Regions from separate parts of the Rhizobium sp. P2_G9 genome, predicted to be linked through region 2. Evidence: riboswitches for the same ligand, from Rfam matches in the RefSeq annotation. Region 2 holds a riboswitch; each other region holds the start of a gene.
What was found. Region 2 has a riboswitch for cobalamin ahead of cobU (bifunctional adenosylcobinamide kinase/adenosylcobinamide-phosphate guanylyltransferase). Riboswitches for the same ligand answer to the same signal wherever they lie in the genome.
Positions count from the first base shown of each region.

Region 1 (4,274 bases), on a different contig from region 2:
TGCATTGGCGCTTCTCGTCATCCTGACGGTGGTGATTTACGGTATCTGGAAGCATGGTTTCCATTTCTTCGGCTTGTTCGTGCCGTCGGGCGTGCCTGCCGTGCTGATCCCGCTGGTAAGCGCGATTGAGATAATCTCCTTTCTCTCGCGTCCGATCAGCCTTTCCGTCCGTCTTTTCGCCAACATGCTGGCCGGTCACATCACCCTGAAAGTGTTTGCCGGCTTCGTCTTCACGCTCGGTCTGCTCGGTCCGGTCGGCTATGTCGGCGCGATCCTGCCGCTTGCCATGACCGTGGCGCTGACGGCGCTGGAATTCCTGGTCGCCTTCCTGCAGGCCTACGTGTTTGCCGTTCTGACCTGCATGTATCTGAACGACGCCCTGCATCCGGGACACTAATCAAAAGAAACCGGCTGGCGAAGACGCCCGCCACGCAATAGTCGCAACAACTGACACTAAAGGAGTTCAAAATGGACGTGGAAGCAGCAAAGCTAATCGGTGCAGGTATCGCTTGCCTGGGCATGGGTGGTGCAGCTATCGGTCTCGGCAGCATTTTCGGCAACTACCTGGCTGGCGCTCTTCGCAATCCGTCTGCCGCTGATGGCCAGTTCGGCCGCCTGATCTTCGGCTTCGCCGTTACGGAAGCTCTGGGCATCTTCTCGCTCCTCGTCGCGCTGCTCGCCCTCTTCAAGTAATTGGCGCTTAAAGCACCGGGTCACGGGAGCAATCTCGTGACCTGTTTTGATGCCATATCCTTGCCTGGAGGTAGGAATGTTTGTGACGACAGCCTATGCTCTGTCGGCCACGGCCGCCGAAACGGACGCGACCAAGCCCGCCGCCACCGCGACGAACACCGAAAAAGGTGTGCCGCCGAAGGTGGAGCATGAGGCGTTTCCGCCATTCGATCCCAGCCATTTTCCGTCGCAGCTGCTCTGGCTCGCGATCACATTTGGTATTTTCTATTATCTCGTCTCGAAGATGATCTCGCCACGCATCGGCGGCATCATTGCTGCCCGTGAGGGCCGCATCGCCGGTGACCTCGCCGAGGCCAAGCGGATGAAGGACGAGGCCGACGCTGCCGTCGCCAAGTACGAGGCCGAACTTGCCGAGGCTCGCTCCAAGGCGCAGGCGATCGCTCGCGAAGCCGGCGACGAAGCCAAGGGCAAAGCCGACGCAGAGCGCACCAAGCTCGAAAGCGAGCTTTCCAAGAAGATTTCCGAGGCTGAAGCCAGCATCGCCGAGATCAAGAACCGGGCGTTGGGCGAGGTAAACACGGTTGCCGAAGACACGGCTGCCGAGATCGTCGAAGCGCTTGCCGGCATATCCGTAAACAAGGCCGATGCCGCTTCCGCGGTCGCGGCTGCCAAGGGCTGATCGGGAGGTTCGTCATGGATGCAACTTTATGGGCCCAGACCTGGGCACAAGTCGCCCTGGTGATTTTTCTCGGCGTCGTGATCTACCTCAAGGTTCCAGGCATGATCGCCAAGAGCCTCGATGCACGTGCCGCTAAGATCGCCGATGAGCTCGATTCCGCCAAGAGACTGCGTGAAGAAGCCCAGTCGCTTCTGGCGGAATACCAGAAGAAGCGCAAGGAAGCCGAAGCGGAAGCTGCCGAGATCGTCGCTGTCGCCAAGCGTGAGGCCGAAGCGCTGGCCGAAGAGGCCAAGCAGAAGACGGCCGACTATGTCGCCCGCCGCACTGCGCTCTCCGAGCAGAAGATCAAGCAGGCCGAGCACGAAGCGATCACCGCTGTCCGCTCCGCTGCCGTCGACCTGGCCGTCGCCGCCGCTGAAAAGCTGATGGCGAGCAAGCTGGACGAAAATACGTCAAATGGCCTGTTCGACAAGGCCGTCGGCGAAGTCAAGGCGCGCCTCAACTAAGCGCAAGCGGACAACTGCCAGCACATTTTAAAACCCGCCTCGTCACCGAGGCGGGTTTTTCATTTCTTGCGGCATTCGATCTCGCGATAGAATGACAGGACATGCGAGGCCTCTGGCCAGCGCTCCCGGTAGATCAGCTTGTCGAGCGGGATTTTCTCCCGCCAGCCCTTCACCGCCAGTTCCGGTGAGGTATAGAGCTGTTCGACATAGCCGACGCAGAGATAGGCGATGATCTCGACGCTTTCGGGAATGCCGAGATGCGTCTTCAGCCGGTCATGGTCGAAAATGCTGACCCAGCCGACGCCGACGCCTTCCGCACGCGCGGCAAGCCAGAAATTCTGTACGGCGCAGACGGTGCTATAGAGGTCCATGTTGGGGTTATGCGTTCGCCCGAGGACAAAGTCGCCACCGCGCTTACGGTCGCAGGTGATGCAGAGATTGACCGGCGCCTTCAATATGCCTTCGAGCTTCAGCGACATATACCGGCGCTTCTGCTCGCCCTCCAGGCGATCGGAGGCTTCGAGATTGGCATCATGGAAGATGCGATGGACAGCCCGCCGATTCTCTTCGTCGCGGATGACCATGAAGTTCCACGGCTGCATATAGCCCACCGACGGTGCGGCATGGGCCGCTGTCAGCAGGCGATGAAGAACATCGTCCGGCACCGGATCGGGCAGGAATTCATTGCGCACGTCGCGGCGCGAATGAATGGCGCGGTAGACCGCTGCGGTCTCGGATTCGGAAAACGGACCGGCCGCCGCAAGGTGGCGAGAAATGGAGGCGTGCATCGTCAATCCCCGACGGAATGCCTTCTCAGCTGGCGCCGTCCGCGCGCCCGCGTCTATCATGTCCGGCCGGTCTTCTGGCTTGGGATCATCTGGCGCTGCAGCCTTCCCGGTTTCCCAGTGGCATCAGGCAAAAGCCCGGCAGCCCATCCCCCTTACAGCGTTGGGCACGCGCCGGCATCACACCGGCTTCCCGATTCTCCCATATTCTGGGCACCGGACACACTTGTTTAAGCAGAAGCGGTGAGGGGAGGCAAGCGGTACGCCGACCTCGAATGCCGCAATCAATCCTTCCGCAGCGGGCGGAATGTCATCCTGTGGATGGCGCAGGGGCCAAGCTCGACAATGGCATTGCGATGGAACTCTGTCGCGTAGCCGGCATGGAATTCAAAGCCATAACCCGGATAGCGGCGGCCTGCCGCGACCATCATCCGGTCGCGTGTCACCTTGGCAACGATGGACGCCGCGGCAATCGACAGGGACCGTGCATCGCCGGAAACGATCGCCTTGCCGGGGCAGGGCAGGCCGGGCGCTACGTCGCGGCCGTCGATGAGGGCAAAATGCGGACGGCTATGCAGCGAATGCGCCGCACGGCGCATGGCTTCGAGGCTTGCCCGCAGGATATTTATCCTATCGATTTCTGGCGCTGAGACGGACGAGATTGCCACGTCGAGCGCACTGGCAAGAATGAGCTCGTAGAGCGCTTCGCGCCGCTCCGCCGTCAATTGCTTGGAGTCGTTAAGGCCATCAGGGATATTGTCGGGGTCAAGCACCACGGCACTTGCGACCACCGGACCGGCCAAGGGGCCGCGGCCGACTTCATCGATGCCGGCCACCAGCCGGTAGCCGTCGCGCATCAATCCCTGCTCGAACCGGAACGTTGGAGCCGGCTCGATTTCCTCCAGGGGCAGGGAATCGGCGAGAAGTCTCATGCGGGTTCAAATGACACTTCCACCGATTCCCCGCAAGTCCCGGAACGAGGGCGGCGTTCCTAGGACTGGGTGCGCAGGCCGGCGGGACAGGGATTGCCGGCGGCGCGGAATTCAGTGCCTCGGCCTGATGCGGGCAGGGTGCGAGTGAGACACTGAAGTTTTCGCCGATCCGGTACGGCAGGCGGGCCGCCCCGGATCGACCAAGACATGCACAAACAAAGACCTAAAGCAGGCTGAGCTGTACGCCCGCACCGCTCGGCGGCACGAAAAGCTCCGTGTTCAGCGGCATGCTGCGCGTCCTGCGAATGCCGAGCTTCTTGGCTGCCAGCTCGAATCGGCGGCTGATCTGCCAGGCATAGGGGCCTTCGCCCTTCATCCGCTTGCCGAATTCCGCATCGTAATCCTTGCCGCCGCGCATCGAGCGGATCAGGCTCATCACGTGCCGGTAGCGGTCCGGATAATTCCTGAGCAGCCAGTCGCGGAATAGTGGGCTGACTTCGAGCGGCAGGCGCAGCAGCACATAGCTTGCCTCCTTGGCGCCGGCAGCAGCGCCTGAATCGAGGATGCGCTCCAACTCGTGATCGTTCAGCGCAGGGATCATCGGCGCTGCCATCACTGCCGTCGTCACGCCAGCCTCGGTCAGCGCCCGGATTGCCTCCAGCCGCCTCGACGGGGTCGA
Region 1 covers NZ_JBFUFK010000037.1:103,335-107,608, reverse strand. Annotated here, with positions in the region: gene AC1DYF_RS27260 (F0F1 ATP synthase subunit A) at 1-397, shown strand, start outside; gene AC1DYF_RS27255 (F0F1 ATP synthase subunit C) at 469-693, shown strand; gene AC1DYF_RS27250 (F0F1 ATP synthase subunit B) at 770-1,372, shown strand; gene AC1DYF_RS27245 (F0F1 ATP synthase subunit B) at 1,387-1,878, shown strand; gene bluB (5,6-dimethylbenzimidazole synthase) at 1,938-2,666, opposite strand; cobalamin riboswitch at 2,714-2,899, opposite strand; gene AC1DYF_RS27235 (ribonuclease HII) at 2,948-3,595, opposite strand; gene AC1DYF_RS27230 (PA0069 family radical SAM protein) at 3,819-4,274, opposite strand, start outside.
Region 1: it holds a riboswitch for cobalamin, as region 2 does, so the genes downstream of both, bluB (5,6-dimethylbenzimidazole synthase) here and cobU (bifunctional adenosylcobinamide kinase/adenosylcobinamide-phosphate guanylyltransferase) in region 2, are expected to answer to the same signal.

Region 2 (4,274 bases):
TAGCGAACAAACCGCCCGATATTCTCCGCTCCACCCTCGACCAGATACGCCCACAGCGCCTCACAATCCGTCCTCGCCGCTGTCGACCATGGCTCGAGCCCGGCATCCCGCCGATCATCGCCAGGCAACACCGCCAAAGCAAAACCGTGCGCCTGCGCGCCGGCCTTCAAAGCTTCGATGAGATAAGAGAAATAGCTGACGCCGCCCAGCGCCCGGAGAACCACCAACTTCGCATGCCGCGCCGTCTTGTCGACCCACATATCGATCGACATCGGATGCTTGAGGCTCGCCAGATTGACCAACCGCCATGCAGCCGCGCCCTTGTTGGCCGACGCTGCGACGCTGGCGATCTCGGTATCGGCGGCGGACAGGAAGACGATATCGCCCGGCGACTGGCCGAGATCAAAGGCCTCGTCGCTGTCTGATATCGAACCTTTCTGGGCGAGAAGAAGATGCATTCGCTAAAACCTATTCAATCCAACGCCATTCACCCCAGCGCTTTGATCTCCCGCATGATCGCTTCATCATCCATCTCGTCATGCAAACCGATCACCACCAGCCGTGTGCCGCGCGTCTCCCCCGGCGTCCAGGCGCGGTCGAAATAGCTGTCGATGCGCGAACCGACAGCCTGGATCACCAGCCGCATCGGCTTGCCCTTGACCTCGGCAAAGCCCTTGAGGCGCAGGATGTCGTGACGGTCGATGATCGGCTTCAGCTTTTCGATGAAGGCGGCCGGTTCGTCGACAGCGCCAAGTTCGACGACGAAACTTTCGAATTCGTCGTGGTCATGCGCATGGCCGTCGCCCTCATGCTCCAGTTCGTGATGCGATTTGCGGTTGGAAATATCGTTCTCGGTGCCGATGCCCAGGCCCAGCAGGACCGAAGCCGGAATATCGCCGTGGCGGGATTCGATCATGCGCGGCTTGCGGGCGGTAGCGCCGGTGACGGTGTCACGTACCGACTTCAACGACGCCTCGTCAAGCAGGTCGGCTTTGTTGAGCACGATCAGATCGGCGGCGGTCAATTGGTCTTCGAACAGTTCCTCGATCGGGCTTTCGTGGTCGAGGCCCTGATCGTTGACGCGCTGGGCGTCGAGCGCGTCATGGTCGTCGGCGAAACGGCCGGCGGCGACGGCGGCGCTATCGACCACGGTCACCACGCCATCGACGGTCACCGCCGTCTTGATGCCGGGCCAGTTGAAGGCGGCGACCAAAGGCTGCGGGAGAGCAAGACCCGATGTCTCGATGACGATATGGTCCGGCCGGTCCTTGCGTTCGAGCAACTTTTCCATGGTCGGAATGAAGTCGTCGGCCACGGTGCAGCAGATGCAGCCATTGTTGAGCTCGATAATGTCGTCTTCGGTGCAGGCCTCCGCGCCGCAGCCCTTGAGCACGTCGCCATCGACGCCGAGATCGCCGAATTCGTTGATGATCAACGCGATCTTGCGGCCGCCGGCATTCATCAGCATGTTGCGGATCATCGTCGTCTTGCCGGCGCCGAGAAAGCCGGTGATCACCGTGGCGGGTATCTTCTGCATGGTCTTATCCCTTCATCTTCAGCGGCAATCCGGCCGCCACGAAATAGACGTCGCGGGCTTTCGCCGCGATCGATTGGTGCAGCCGGCCGGCATGGTCGCGGAAATCGCGCGCCATGCGATTTTCCGGCACGATGCCAAGCCCGACCTCGTTGGAGACCAGGATCAGCGTGGCTTTCGCTTGCCCCAGATGGTCGGCGAGCGCGGCAAATTCCGGCGCCAGCGCACGCTCCTCCATCATCAGATTGGTGAGCCAGAGCGTAAGGCAGTCGACGAGGACGACATTTCCCGGATGATCGACGGACCGAAGCGTTGCGACAAGGTCTACAGGCACTTCATGCGTCGTCCAGGCGTCGCCGCGCTGCACCTTATGATGTGCGATGCGGTCCGCCATTTCGGCGTCCCAGGCCCGACCAGTGGCGACATAATGGCGCGCAAGCCCGCTCTCGGCGGCCAGCCGCTCTGCAAAAGACGATTTGCCGGAGCGCGCACCGCCCAGGACGAATACGCTGGCAGGAGAAGAAAGAGCGGCCATCACGCGAAAACCGCGAGGCTATTTATACAGCCGCAAAGGCTGCGAACAGGATCGGGCGCCATCACAACCTCCGTGCTGCTGGCCAATAAAAACCGGGCGAGAATGCCCCTTGCTTGTCTGGCAGGTCTCCTGGCTCGCGGTTGCCACGTGGATTTCTCACACGCTATCGACATCCCCTCGCCTTCCCGGAATTTGGGCGCTGCGCAGACCGACGATTCGTAGAAGAAGAGGCGTCCAGTCCGTGTTGCCGTAGCGTCATTCCAGTGGCTTTGAAGCGACCTCTGCCCCATTTCGCGCCTGCGGCACCATGCCGTTTATCCGCGATATCGACGTCGATCACTCCTGGGGATGCCTCGCCGCTCTACAGTCGCGGGGTCGGCCGGGATGACAATGCCCTGATTGGGTCCATTCGTCCCGTTCCCTTTTGATCCCTGGGGCAAAGCCTTTCGGGAACCAAACATCGTCAAGAACTAGGGATTCCGTTGCGACAAGTCAATCGCATCTGCGACATTGTCGGCGGCGGTTTGGTTATGCAGCACCCATCTTGCGGCTCGCCCGGCGGGCTTCATAGAGCGACTTGTATCGGGCATATTCCTCGGCGCGCAGGATATGCCCCGGTCCCCAGGGCTTGGCAGTGCCGGCAAAATGCAGGATGCCGTCATTGCCAGTCGGTTCCTGCGCCGGTACGGCGTTCCAGATCGGATCGAATTCGGCGCGATTGGACCGTGCATACATGTTGAGCGCGTCCTGATCGTTCATGGCGAAATTCTCGACCAGCGGCACGGTCAGGCGCGAGGATTGGTCGTCACGCATCTGCGCCAGGTTCATCAGCGTCACACCGGCGTTGAAAGCCCGGAAATCGAGTCGTCCACAGGCATGCAGATGGCGGCGCAATTGCCAGGCCTTGGCGCTCTTCATCCGGTAAGTGGCGCGCTGCAAGAGGTCGTGACCCGTCCGCCAGGACAAGGGAATGCTGCTCTTGCCTGCCAGAGGCGCATCGCCAAGGTCCATGTCGTAGAGCTTGGCCAGATCGCCCTGGATGACGATATCGACGTCGAGATAGATGATCTTATCGACGTGCCCGAGCAAATCCGGCAGCAGCAAACGGTCGATCGTCGATGCGGTCGTGTGCTTGAGCAGGTTCAGATCGTCGGTATAGTTCACCTTGTCGAAATCGTAGATGGTGAACTGCGCTTCCGGGAAATCAGCGGCCAGATCCTCGAAATAGCTGCGCGCAATACCGCGGGCCAGGACGTGGAAAATGGCCGGCCGCGAGAGATTGCGGACCGCCGACTCAATCGTCACCGGCAGCATGTCGCAAAGATTGGCGTCGAGCGCGAAGGCGCCAATGACAGGATTGCTCCCCTCTGCAACCGGGTTGAGCGTATAGGCATCGGCGCGCAGCGCAGTGACGATAGCTCCGATGTCGAAGGACGGCTCCGGCCAAGCCGGAAAATCCGCGCAATAGGCGTCAGCTGCGGCAAGGTCTGCTTCGCAGATATTGCGCCATTTTTCGTAAACGCGCTCCTCGCTGGCGCCGTTGAAGATCAGCCGCAGGATCAGTTCGATCTTCTCGGCAATATTGCTGCGCATGCGTTCGAAGCGCGGCTTGCCGAGCCGCATCAGGCCTTCGAAGCGCACATCGCCCTTGTTCTTCGGCTTGAAGGTGACATCGAGGCCAATCGAGGTGCAGGGAAGATAGCAATGCAGCCGCGACGTCGCGATCTTCGAATAGCGCCGATAGCCGTTGAGCAGCTTGGTCGCAGCGTCGAGCGCATCGACGAGCTTCATTTCGCGCACACCGTCTTCGGCCTGCGTATAGGGCACGGCGTTGAGACTGGCAAATTCGTCGTCCTTGGTAGAATAATCGACGAGCGCGATCGTATCCTCGCCGGCATGCGGGACGTCATCGGTGAAAATCTGGCCGATCGTGGTGGTGACGCAGCCGGAGAAGAAAGCCTGCACGCCCTTTTCGCGCAACAGATAGACTGTCGTCCAGTCGCGACAACCGATCGGCTGGTATTTCCTCAGATAGTCGATCGCCTTGTCCGACAGCATCTCGCGATTGTTGACGTGGAAGGAGATAAAGATCGGTCGGATGTTATCATGGAACGGAAAATCGAACATCGTCTCGAAGACGGGATGCATGTACCAGCCATAGGCAAACATCCACGTCTTCTCGGGAATCGAATCCCAGGAGGAGAA
Region 2 covers NZ_JBFUFK010000024.1:45,640-49,913, reverse strand. Annotated here, with positions in the region: gene cobN (cobaltochelatase subunit CobN) at 1-458, opposite strand, end outside; gene cobW (cobalamin biosynthesis protein CobW) at 488-1,537, opposite strand; gene cobU (bifunctional adenosylcobinamide kinase/adenosylcobinamide-phosphate guanylyltransferase) at 1,542-2,069, opposite strand; cobalamin riboswitch at 2,172-2,542, opposite strand; gene AC1DYF_RS20225 (glycosyltransferase) at 2,598-4,274, opposite strand, start outside.

Region 3 (4,274 bases), on a different contig from region 2:
GAGATGGTGCATGTCGCCTCGGAAATGGAGCGGCAGGGTTTTGACATTCCGCTGCTGATCGGCGGCGCGACGACGAGCCGCGTCCACACGGCGGTGAAAATCCATCCGCGCTACGAGGCGGGCCAGGCGGTCTATGTCACCGATGCCTCGCGCGCGGTCGGCGTTGTCGGCAGCCTGCTGAGCGCCGATATGAAGCAGGGCTATGTTGACGCCATCCGCGCCGAATACCGCAAAGTGGCGGACCAGCACGCCAGGGCGGAGGCTGCCAAGCAACGTGTCAGCCTGGCCGCTGCCCGCGCCAACGCCCACAAGATCGACTGGGCGAACGACCAGCCGCCAATGCCCACATTTCTCGGCCGACGCGTGTTCGACACCTGGGACCTCGCCGAACTCGCCCGCTATATCGACTGGACACCGTTCTTCCAGACCTGGGAGTTGAAAGGCCGCTATCCGCAAATCCTCGAGGACGAGAAGCAGGGTGCGTCGGCGCGGCAATTGTTCGACGATGCGCAGGCGATGCTGCAGAAGATCATCGAGGAGAAGTGGTTCGCACCCAAAGCAGTGATCGGCTTCTGGCCCGCCAACGCGGTCGGTGATGACATTCGCCTGTTCACCGATGAAAGTCGCAGTCAGGAACTCGACATCTTCTTCACGCTGCGCCAGCAGCTGACCAAACGTGACGGCAAGGCCAATGTGGCGCTCTCGGATTTCGTTGCCCCGCTCTCGTCCGGCAAGCCGGACTATGTCGGCGGCTTCGTCGTCACCGCCGGTATTGAGGAAGTGGCGATCGCTGAACGATTCGAGCGGGCCAATGACGATTATTCTTCGATTCTCGTCAAGGCTCTGGCAGATCGTTTCGCCGAGGCCTTCGCCGAGCGCATGCACGAAGTCGTGCGTAAGGAATTCTGGGCCTATGCGATGGATGAAGAGTTCGCGCCGGATGAATTGATCGGTGAACCCTACCAGGGCATTCGCCCCGCGCCGGGTTACCCGGCGCAGCCCGACCATACGGAAAAGGCGACGCTTTTCCGCTTGTTGGATGCAGAAAACACGGCTGGGGTGAGCCTCACGGAAAGCTATGCGATGTGGCCGGGATCATCGGTCTCCGGCATCTATCTCAGCCATCCGGAAAGCTATTATTTTGGTGTCGCCAAGGTGGAGCGCGACCAGGTCGAAGACTATGCGGCGCGCAAGGGCATGGCTGTCGCAGAGGTCGAGCGCTGGCTCGGGCCGGTGCTGAATTACATTCCGGAACCGACGGCAGAAGCAGCGGAATAAAGCCTCCAGATTGTTGTGGCTACGCCATCGCGCTGTCGCAAATGACGTTGCGATGCCGCATCATCTGTGGTCTCATGAGGATGCTTGAGGTGCCGGACGGTTCTTGGAATCGTCCGGAGAATTGGGAAGCCGGTTAAAATCCGGCGCTGCCCCCGCAACGGTAGCAGAACGTAATTGCGACGGGAGTCCACTGGGCCAACAGCCTGGGAAGGAGTCGCAAGGTCCGAAAGGACGGTTCTGGAGCCCGGAAACCAGCCTCGGGATTTTAACTCGACTGATCGCGGTGGGCGGTCAAGAGGCGGATGGCTCGTGGCGTCGGAAACCCTAATCCGAAGAACGCGACGGCTGCACGTTTCCCTATGTCCACCATGCCCAGTCCTTGAACCCGACGAGGACCGACCATGGATATCCGTTCCGAAATGCTTTCCCGGCTGAAGACCCGCAAACCCGGCTTCAGCCTCGCTCAGCCATTCTACATCGACCCAGACTATTACCAGCAGGACCTGGAGCATATCTGGTACAAGGATTGGCTCTTCATTGGTCACGATTGCGAAATCCCCGCTGCGGGCAATTATTTCACCGTCCAGGTCGGTGCCTATCCTGTCGTCATCCTTCGAGACAACGACGGAAACATCAAGGCTTTCCACAATTCCTGCCGCCACCGCGGTTCGCGTGTCTGCCAGGATCACAAGGGTTCGGCGGCGAAGCTTGTCTGTCCCTATCATCAATGGACCTACGATCTCGACGGATCGCTGCTCTTCGCCCGGCAGATGGGCGAGAATTTCGACAAGACCGGTTTCGGCCTCAAGTCGGTCGCCTGTGAACTGGCCGGTGGCTATCTCTTCATCTCGCTCGCCGACCAGCCGATGGATTTCGCACCGTTCCGGGCGATGATGGAGCCCTATTTCCTGCCGCATCGGCTGCGCGACGCCAAGGTCGCCTACGAGAGCACGATCATCGAGAAAGGCAACTGGAAGCTCGTCTGGGAGAACAACAGGGAGTGCTACCATTGCGCCGGCAATCACCCGGAGCTCTGCAAGACCTTCCCGGAAGCGCCGACTGTCAGCGGCGTCAACGGCGCCAAGGACGATCCGGAAATCGCCGCACACTGGGAGAAATGCGAAGCCGCCGGCCTGCCGAGCGCCTTCGTCATCGATGAGCAAGGCCAGTATCGCACCACCCGCATGCCGCTACTGCGCGAGGCGATCAGCTACACGATCTCTGGCCGCAAGGCGGTGCAGATGCGGCTTTCGGACAATGTCAATATGGATCGGATCGGCACTTTGCTGCTCTACCACTATCCGACCACCTGGAACCACATCCTCAGCGACCATGCCATTACTTTCCGCGTCCTGCCGATCAGCGCCACCGAGACTGCGGTCACCACCAAATGGCTGGTGCACAAGGACGCGGTCGAAGGCATTGATTATCGGCTTGACGAACTCATCCATGTCTGGACCGAGACCAACGACCAGGATCGGCAGATCGTCGAGGAGAATGCGCGCGGCATCCATTCGCCGGCCTATGAGCCAGGTCCCTATTCGGAAATGCWTGAAGGCGGTGTGATCCAGTTCGTCGACTGGTATGCGAGCTTCATGCAAGAGCGGCTGGCCGGCACGGGCAAGCCCGCGCTCCGCTCCGTCGCCTGACCGGGAGGGCACCATGAACATGATGGTGACCGGCGTCACACCAGCGGCTTTGCCGCTCGATCGATCGAAACCGTGGAATTCCGCACGCCAGATGCTGGTCTGCACCAGCGTCGTCGACGAAGCACCGGATGTGAAGACCTTTACCTTCGCCGTCGAAGGGGGAGGCTGGTTCAGCTATGTGCCAGGCCAGTTCATCACCGTGGAACTGCGCGCCAAGGGCGGCGACCTGCATCGCACCTATACGATCTCGTCCTCGCCATCACGGCCTTATGCCATCGCCATCACCATCAAGGCGCAGCCGAACAGCATCGGCACGCGGTGGATGTTCGATAATGTGAAGCCCGGCAGCCGCATTCGCGCCTATGGGCCAAGCGGCCATTTCACGCTGGCGCGCCACGAGGCGAAGAAATATCTGTTCATCTCCGCCGGCTCCGGCATCACACCCATGATGTCGATGCTGCGCTGGCTGTCGGATTGCGCGCCTGGCACGGATGTCGTCTTTCTCAACTCGGCGCGGCGGCCGGAGGAGATCATTTTTCGCGAGGAGCTCGAATTACTGGCCAAGCGGATGGCGAACCTGTCGCTCGGCTTCTTGCCCGAAGGGCGATCCGTCGCCTCGCCATGGGCAGGCCTGATGGGCCGCCTTGACCGCCATAAACTGTCGATGCTGGTGCCGGATTTCATGGGCCGCGAGATCTTCTGCTGCGGGCCGGAGCCGTTCATGAACGCGGTGAGCGGGATCATCCGCGCCGAAGGCTTCGACATGGGGCATTACCATCAGGAAAGCTTCGGTGCGACGTCGATTGCCGAAACCGTCCACAAGCAGGCCGAGGATGTCACGATCGAGGGCAGGGCGGTCGGAACGACCGTCAAATTCCTTGGTTCGAACGAGGAGGCCGTGTGCGAGCCGGGCAAGACCATCCTCGAGACGGCGCGTCTGGTAGGCGTCCGCATTCCTGCCGCCTGCGAATCCGGCATCTGCGGCACCTGCAAGGTTTTGAAGCGTTCCGGCGAGATCGACATGCGCCACAATGGCGGCATCAGCGACCAGGAGGTCGCTGGCGGCTTCGTCCTCGCCTGCTGCTCCAGGCCGCTGACCTCTCTTGAGATCGAGGCGTGATCGTGGGGGAGATCATCAACATACCAGACACGTCCGAGGACATGTTCCTCGCCTGGTTCTTCAAGCTGCCTGACAGCGCCAATGTCGCCGATGCAGCGCGTATCGAAATCGCCCGCATCGACAGTGCCGCGTCACCGTCGGATGAGGTCGCGCGTCTTCGGTCGCTGCTATACCAAGCCACCCTCAACCAACCTGCTGCCTCACGCCAGCGCCGGCGGCAGCGCCAT
Region 3 covers NZ_JBFUFK010000019.1:65,162-69,435, forward strand. Annotated here, with positions in the region: gene metH (methionine synthase) at 1-1,278, shown strand, start outside; cobalamin riboswitch at 1,349-1,552, shown strand; gene AC1DYF_RS17465 (aromatic ring-hydroxylating oxygenase subunit alpha) at 1,680-2,927, shown strand; gene AC1DYF_RS17470 (FAD-binding oxidoreductase) at 2,941-4,047, shown strand; gene AC1DYF_RS17475 (hypothetical protein) at 4,050-4,274, shown strand, end outside.
Region 3: it holds a riboswitch for cobalamin, as region 2 does, so the genes downstream of both, AC1DYF_RS17465 (aromatic ring-hydroxylating oxygenase subunit alpha) here and cobU (bifunctional adenosylcobinamide kinase/adenosylcobinamide-phosphate guanylyltransferase) in region 2, are expected to answer to the same signal.